Botrimarina mediterranea: one gene and its partner. The protein of the gene in region 1 binds, or shares a complex with, the protein of each later gene. Links are inferred from orthologs where the notes say so. Each region holds a gene or a part of one and is shown in the gene's direction. Other genes may lie near its edges. The genes, in order: Spa11_RS07670 and Spa11_RS15280.

Region 1 (3,215 bases):
TCGTGACCAAGAAAGAGATCGTCAGGACGATCGCCGATGAGATCGGCCTGACCCAACTCAAGACGAAAGAGATCGTCCAAAAGACGTTCGACGCCATCGTCGAGACGCTGGTCGAGGACCGTCGCATCGAGCTGCGGAACTTCGGCGTCTTCGAGGTCAAGCAACGGGCCGCCCGCAAGGCGCGGAACCCGCGGACCGGCGAGAAGGTCTCGGTTCCCGAGAAGTTCGTCGTCACGTTCAAGCCCGGCAAAGAGATGGAGGAGCGGGTCCGCGAGCTGGAACGCCGCGCCGCCGAGGAGTTCGCCGAGCGCGAGCGGCTTGCCGCCCTTGAAGAGGCTGCCGCCCAGCGCAACGCAGGCGAAGGCCCCGGCTACGGCCAGCCGCCGTCCGCCAACGGCGGCCATTCATCCAGCGACCACTCATCCAGCAGCCCGTCGTCCAGCGGCCAGGCATCGCCGCCGACAAGCTACGCCGGCTACGACCGCCCGTCCCACGATTCGCCGGGCACTTGAACCACCGCTGATCGGCGATCGACCGCCGCTAAACGCCTTTTCTGTAACGATTTAAGACTGCTACAACGCGAACCGGACCGAGCACGGAAGCCCGACCGACCGCAAAGAGACCGAGGCCGTAGACCACAAGAATACGGCAGAGAGCCCCACTAAGTCTGGAAGCTACCGACGCCCACGCGGCGTCGCACTCAAGGAGGAGTGACCCCCATGCGACCTGTCTCGCCCCTTCGCAAGCGTCTTCTGCGTCCTCAAGCCTGGGTCTTAGGCCTGCTGGCTGCGTGTACGATCACGTCGAGCACCGGCTGCCTGATCCCGATGTACTCGGCCGACCCGGCCCGACGTGCTCAGCAGCTCCTCTACACGTCGGAAGACCTCCGCACGTTCCTCGACGAGTGGGAACGCGTCTGGTTCCTCGACTCGCCGAGCCATATGAAGCCGTACCGCACGAGCGGGCTGGTGCTTTAACGTCTGTCGGCCATCGGCTGTTGGCTCTCGGCTAGGTGCTCCGCGTCGGACGACGCCGGATTGCTATGCCGCTAGGACGCGTCGCGCGGGCCGGGTAGGCTTTTGGGCTCTCGCCTACCCCGCCCGACGCGTCGTTTTCCTGCCAGCATGTCGCCCGAAGCCCCGTCCGCTCCGCCTGCTTCGGACCCCGTCGCTCCGGCGTCGGTGGACTTGTCCGTCACGCTCGGTCGCCTGCGGCTGCCGAACCCCGTGCTGGTCGCCTCGGGGACGTTCGGCTACGCCCGCGAACTGGCGTCGCTCGTGGACGTCTCACGGCTCGGCGGCATCCTGCCGAAGACCGTCACCGCCACGCCGCGGCAAGGGAACGCCCCGTGGCGCACCGTCGAGACGACCGGCGGGATGCTCAACGCCATCGGCCTCGATAACGACGGCGTTGACGCGTTCATCGAGTGCCACCTGCCCTATCTGGCGTCGGTTGGCGCGCCGATCATCGTCAGCGTGGCCGGCAAGGCGCGCGACGAGTTCGTCGAGTTGGTCCGTAAGTTCGATGTCGTTGATAGCTCGCTCCGACCGGCGGCGATCGAGCTGAACGTCTCGTGCCCGAACGTGTCGGGGGGCGTCGACTTCGGCAGCGACCCGGCCCTCTGCGAGGCCGTGGTGCGCGAGTGCGTCGCCGCGACCGACCTGCCGATCATCGCGAAGCTGACGCCCAACGTGACGAGCATCGCCACGATGGCCCGCGCCGCCGAGGCGGGCGGCGCCGACGCCCTGAGCCTGATCAACACAGTGCTCGGCATGGCGGTCGATTGGCGCAAACGCAAGCCGCTGCTCGCCAACACGGTCGGCGGCCTCAGCGGCCCGGCGATCAAGCCGATCGCCCTCCGCTGCGTCTGGCAAGCCAGCCAAGCGGTCAAAACCCCGATCATCGGCGTCGGCGGCATCGCGAACATCAACGACGTGATGGAGTTCCTCGTCACCGGCGCGTCGGCCGTGCAGCTCGGCACCGTGAACTTCTACCGGCCTCAAGCGTCGATAGAAGTGCTAGAGGCGCTACCGGCGGCGCTAGGAGAGTTAGGCGCGACGAGCGTTAGCGAAGTCGTTGGAACTTTATGTCTTAAGATTTAGGAGATGTGGGGATGGCAACTTGGTAAGGACGCCGCGGAGTTACTTCGAGCCGCCGGTTGCTGGCAGTCTGGCTTCTGAGGAGATAATGGAGATGGTCGAATGGCAAGGCGCAATGACATCGATCAGTGGGTTGTTCTGAATTGAATAACTAATTCTTAGTTCACTCTACTTGGTCATCCCGCGTTGCCCCGCAAAGGCTCCATCCCCAATATCTCCTCAGTAGTCGCTCACCACCAATCGCCGGCCCGCATCGCCCACGCCCCCACTGCACCGATAGACCATCCCCATATCTCCTTCTTCGTAAAACCATCCCCCTAAAGACAGCGGCAAGATGAGAGCTCTCTCCGGCATTCAACCCACCGGCCCGTTTCACTGGGGCAATTACTTCGGCGCCATCCAGCAGTACATCCAGCTGCAGGACGAGTGCGACGACGGGTCGTATTACTTCATCGCCAACCTCCACGCGCTCACAACGGTGCGCGACCACGAGAAGCTGCGCGAGTACACGCTTAACGGGGCGATGGATCTGCTCGCGCTGGGGCTCGATCCGGCCAAGGCGGTGATGTTTGTGCAGTCGGACGTGCCGGAGGTGTCAGAGCTTTGCTGGCTGCTGCTGACCGGCACGCCGATGGGCCTGTTGGAGCGTTGCGTCAGTTACAAGGACAAGCTCGCCAAAGGCCTGAAGGCCGACGCGGGGCTCTTTACGTACCCGGTGCTGCAAGCGGCCGACATCCTCGCTTACGACGCGACGGTCGTGCCGGTGGGCGAGGATCAATTGCAGCACATCGAGGTCTGCCGCGACATCGCGCAGAGCTTTAATCATCACTTCGGCGAGACGTTTGTTCTGCCAAAAGGAAAAGTGCTCGATCAGTCGGCGCGCGTGCCGGGGACCGACGGCGAGAAGATGTCAAAGAGTTACGGCAACACGCTGGCCGTGTTCGACGACGTAAAGGCGCAGCGCAAGCAGATCATGCGCATCCAGACCGACAGCCGGCCGATGGAAGACCCGAAGGACCCCGCGGGGGACGTGCTGTTCGACCTGCTCAAGCTCGTCGCGAACGCCGAAGAGCTCGCCCACTGGGAAGGCGTCTACCGGAAGGGGGGCTTCGGCTA
Region 2 (3,095 bases), 2.1 Mb from region 1 along the record:
GGCTCGACATGTCGAGCGAAGGTCTGATCCTGCTCACCAACGACGGCGAACTCGCCAACCGCATCACCCACCCCCGGCACGGCGTCGAGAAGCTCTACCACGTCCAAGTGGCGGGCATGCCGAGCAACGAGGTGCTCGCCGAGGTTCGTAAGGGCGTCTACATCGATGAGGGCCGCGTCGCGTTCAAGAATGTGAAGCTCAAGAGCACCCGCAAGTCATCGGCGATCCTCGAAGTGATCCTCGACGAGGGTCGCAACCGCGAGATCCGCCGTGTCCTGGCGCGTGTCGGCCACAAGGTGCAGAAGCTTCAGCGCATCGCGGTCGGCCCCGTGCGGCTGGGTGAGATGCCCGTTGGCGCGTACCGCGAACTGACGCGCGAAGAGGTCACGGCCCTGCGTGAAGCGACTACCGGCAAGCACAAGACGATTGCCGTAGAAAAGCGGCCCTCGGGCCCGCGCCCCGATCGCAAGCGACCGCCGCGCAAGGCGGCGCCGAAGAAAGCCGAGCGGCCCGCCGAGGGTCGAGCCATCATTGGCGGGGAAGAATCCAAATCGGCGACGGAGCGTCCTAAACGCCCAACCGCGCGCCCCGCCAAACACCGCCCCCATAAGCACGGCGCCACGGGCAAGCCTACCGGCAAACCTAGTGGCAAGCCGCCCATCAAGAAGGGCGTCAAGAAGTCCGGCGGCAAGCCGTTCAACAAGTCGAAGAACAAAGGCCGCGGCGGCAGTGGTGGCGGCAAGCCGAAGGGCAAGCGTTGAAATTGGTTGCCCGCGAATGAGAGCGATTTCCATTCGCGTCATTCGCGGGCTCGACAAGGAAGCACAAGTGCCGGACTGCCAACGCCTCGACGCGACGCCGCTACACGCCAATCACTACGCCGACGGCGCGGCGTTCGTTTCGGCGCCGATCATCGAGAACGTCCAGCTCGCGCGCGACACCTATCGTCTGCGCTTCGAGGCGCCGGCGATCGCCGACGTGATCACGCCGGGGCAGTTCGTCATGGTCCGCGTCGCGGGGATCGATGACCCGCTGCTGGGCCGGGCTTTCGCACTCTATGACACCAGCGACGACCGCACGACCGTTGACGTGGTCTACCTAGTTCACGGCAAACTGACCGCGCTGCTTGCGACGCGTCAGCCCGGCGACCTCGTTGAAGTGTGGGGTCCGCTCGGCAATGGTTTCACGGGTTCTCGGTTGGCCGGCGACATTGAGGCGCTCGACCACCTGATCCTCGTCGCCGGCGGCATCGGCTACACGCCGTTCCTCGCCGCGGGCAGGGAAGCCCTCGCCCAAAAGACCTACGGCGCGCCCAGCCGCTCGCGGCTTAGCGCTTCCCGCGTCACCTTCTGCTACGGCGTCCGCACCGCCGCCTACGTCGCTGGTGAGCAAGACTTCCGCGCCGCGGGATTCGACCTTCGCATCGCCAGCAACGACGGCTCGATCGGGCACAACGGCCTGGTGACCGACCTCTTGCAGCAGGCGCTATCAGAGACCACCGGCCCGTCGCGGCGCGTCCTCTGCTGCGGCCCTGAACCAATGATGCACGCCGTCGCCGAAGTCTGCCTCGCCTCCGGCGTGCGTTGCGACGTGTCGCTCGAAACGCCGATGGCCTGCGGCCTAGGCGTCTGCTTCAGTTGCGTCGCCAAAGTGCGCCAGCCCGACGGCGAGTGGGACTACAAACGCACCTGCGTCGAAGGCCCCGTGTTCGACGCCTCGCTCATCGAGTGGTAACGGCGCTAAGCTCTCGCGCAGAGACGCGGAGAAGACTCACGCAAAGCCGCGAAGGCGCTAAGGAAGTGTGTCACCGACTTATTGCGAGACTTCTGGCCATTTGAGAAGCCAGCGACGATGGACTTCGCGAGCGAAGTCGCTGCCATAGATGGGCATCTGTGCGTCGTTGTCGAACTGAACCAGGTCCCTGCGATCGCGATGGACTTCTGACCACAAGCGACGAGCAAGTTCTGCGGACGGACCAACGCCTTCGGTCATGAGATTATCAACAGCCCCCCAGTTGTCCGATAGGGCGCATTTGGTCCAGAGTTCTGAAGCACGGACGAGCAGGTCTTCACGCTGAGCTTCCAACTCTTCCATCGAGCGGAGAGCTAGACCAGCGACGAGAACGACTGCCAGAGCGTACGCACTCTGCATATCGCCCTGCTGAACCTCACGTTCCAACTCGGGAATCAATGCCGCAAAAACCTCAGGGCTCTTGCTCGGCTGATTCAAGGCAGGGTTGTAGGCTTCCCCCTCCATTGCGGAGAGGAATCGATCGTGAGCGGACGGTGATTGCGGCATGATTGCCCCCATCTCAAAAGAAAAAGGGCTGGCAAATGCCAGCCCTCGTCTTCTCTGCGTCTTTGCGTCTCTGCGCGAGACCTTTAGGCCTCAGCCCTGGGCCTTCGCCTTCACGGCTTTGATCGCCTTGGTGAGGCGGGCCTTGGTGCGGGCGGCGCTATTGTCGTGGATCAGGTTGCTTGCAGCGGCCTTGTCCAGCTTCTTTTGCACCGTCTTGAACTCGGCGTCGCACTTCTCGGCGTCGCCGGCAGCGATCGCAGCGCGGACCTTCTTGATCTGCGTCCGCAGGCTCGAGCGGACGCTGCGATTGGCGAGGCGACGCTCCTGGTTCTGGCGGAGGCTCTTCTTGGCGCTGGCTGAATTGGGCATCGGGAAGGGGTCTGAAAATGACGCTGGCGGGTGTCCGGACTCACGGGGCTGGCCTCGTCATCATCGACCGGCCGCCCCTGCCCACGCCGCTCCGCGGCGGGGAAGTCAGCCAGTTTTGCGGATCGTGGCCAGTTTGTCTAGCCGTGCCGAGACGTCTCGATACCCAAAATCGGCCGAAGCGAGGTCCGTCAGGTACTTTTCCGCCGCGTCGAGGTCCTTGAGCCCCATGGCCAGCACCCCGGCCCGATACAAGGCCAGCTTCCGGAGGTCGGTCCATTCTCCCTCGCCGCAGATCGCGATCGCCGCCTCGTAGCTACGCATCGCCAAACGGTGCTGCTCGATGTGCTGGAAGCACTCTCCCAGGTGCAGTTCGGCCTCGGCGGCCCGCTTCTTGTCGGCTCGGGCCGCCTGGAAGGGCTTCACCGCCT

What was found.
Region 2: the proteins of Spa11_RS07670 (region 1) and Spa11_RS15280 are in contact, whole or in part, in a crystal structure (PDB 5UE9), measured with the Lactococcus lactis proteins. The link is inferred for Botrimarina mediterranea from one-to-one orthologs. Residues at the interface, in WP_025017116.1 of Lactococcus lactis: Gly25, Phe27, Phe29, Glu32, Tyr33, Lys35, Tyr36, Lys48, Phe56, Thr60, Pro61, Arg62, Val63, Ala64, Glu65, Thr66, Ala67, Ser68, Gly69, Met70, Ile74, Gln77, Pro223, Glu251, Phe274, Ala275, Pro277, Phe278; in WP_023189152.1 of Lactococcus lactis: Leu4, Gln5, Ala47, Ser48, Met49, Leu50, Leu51, Arg52, Arg53, Met95, Leu98, Arg223, Met224, Ala225, Cys226, Ile228, Gly229, Ala230, Cys231, Tyr232, Ala233, Val235, Glu236, His237, Asn243, His244, Ala245, Lys247, Glu250.

What each region holds. Positions count from the first base shown.
Region 1 is NZ_CP036349.1:1,924,441-1,927,655, reverse strand. The notes cover bases 213-3,113. They hold Spa11_RS07670 (dihydroorotate dehydrogenase), read left to right. Parts: upstream 213-1,124; coding sequence 1,125-2,102; downstream 2,103-3,113. Other genes in these bases: trpS (tryptophan--tRNA ligase), read left to right, coding at 2,434-3,113; Spa11_RS07675 (hypothetical protein), read left to right, coding at 720-977; Spa11_RS23220 (HU family DNA-binding protein), read left to right, coding at 213-512. Also shown: more of Spa11_RS23220, read left to right, coding at 1-212; more of trpS, read left to right, coding at 3,114-3,215.
Region 2 is NZ_CP036349.1:3,975,027-3,978,121, reverse strand. The notes cover bases 1-2,781. They hold Spa11_RS15280 (dihydroorotate dehydrogenase electron transfer subunit), read left to right. Parts: upstream 1-828; coding sequence 829-1,734; downstream 1,735-2,781. Other genes in these bases: Spa11_RS15265 (tetratricopeptide repeat protein), read right to left, coding at 2,773-2,781; rpsT (30S ribosomal protein S20), read right to left, coding at 2,389-2,667; Spa11_RS15275 (hypothetical protein), read right to left, coding at 1,813-2,298; Spa11_RS15285 (pseudouridine synthase), read left to right, coding at 1-761. In the rest of the region: more of Spa11_RS15265, read right to left, coding at 2,782-3,095.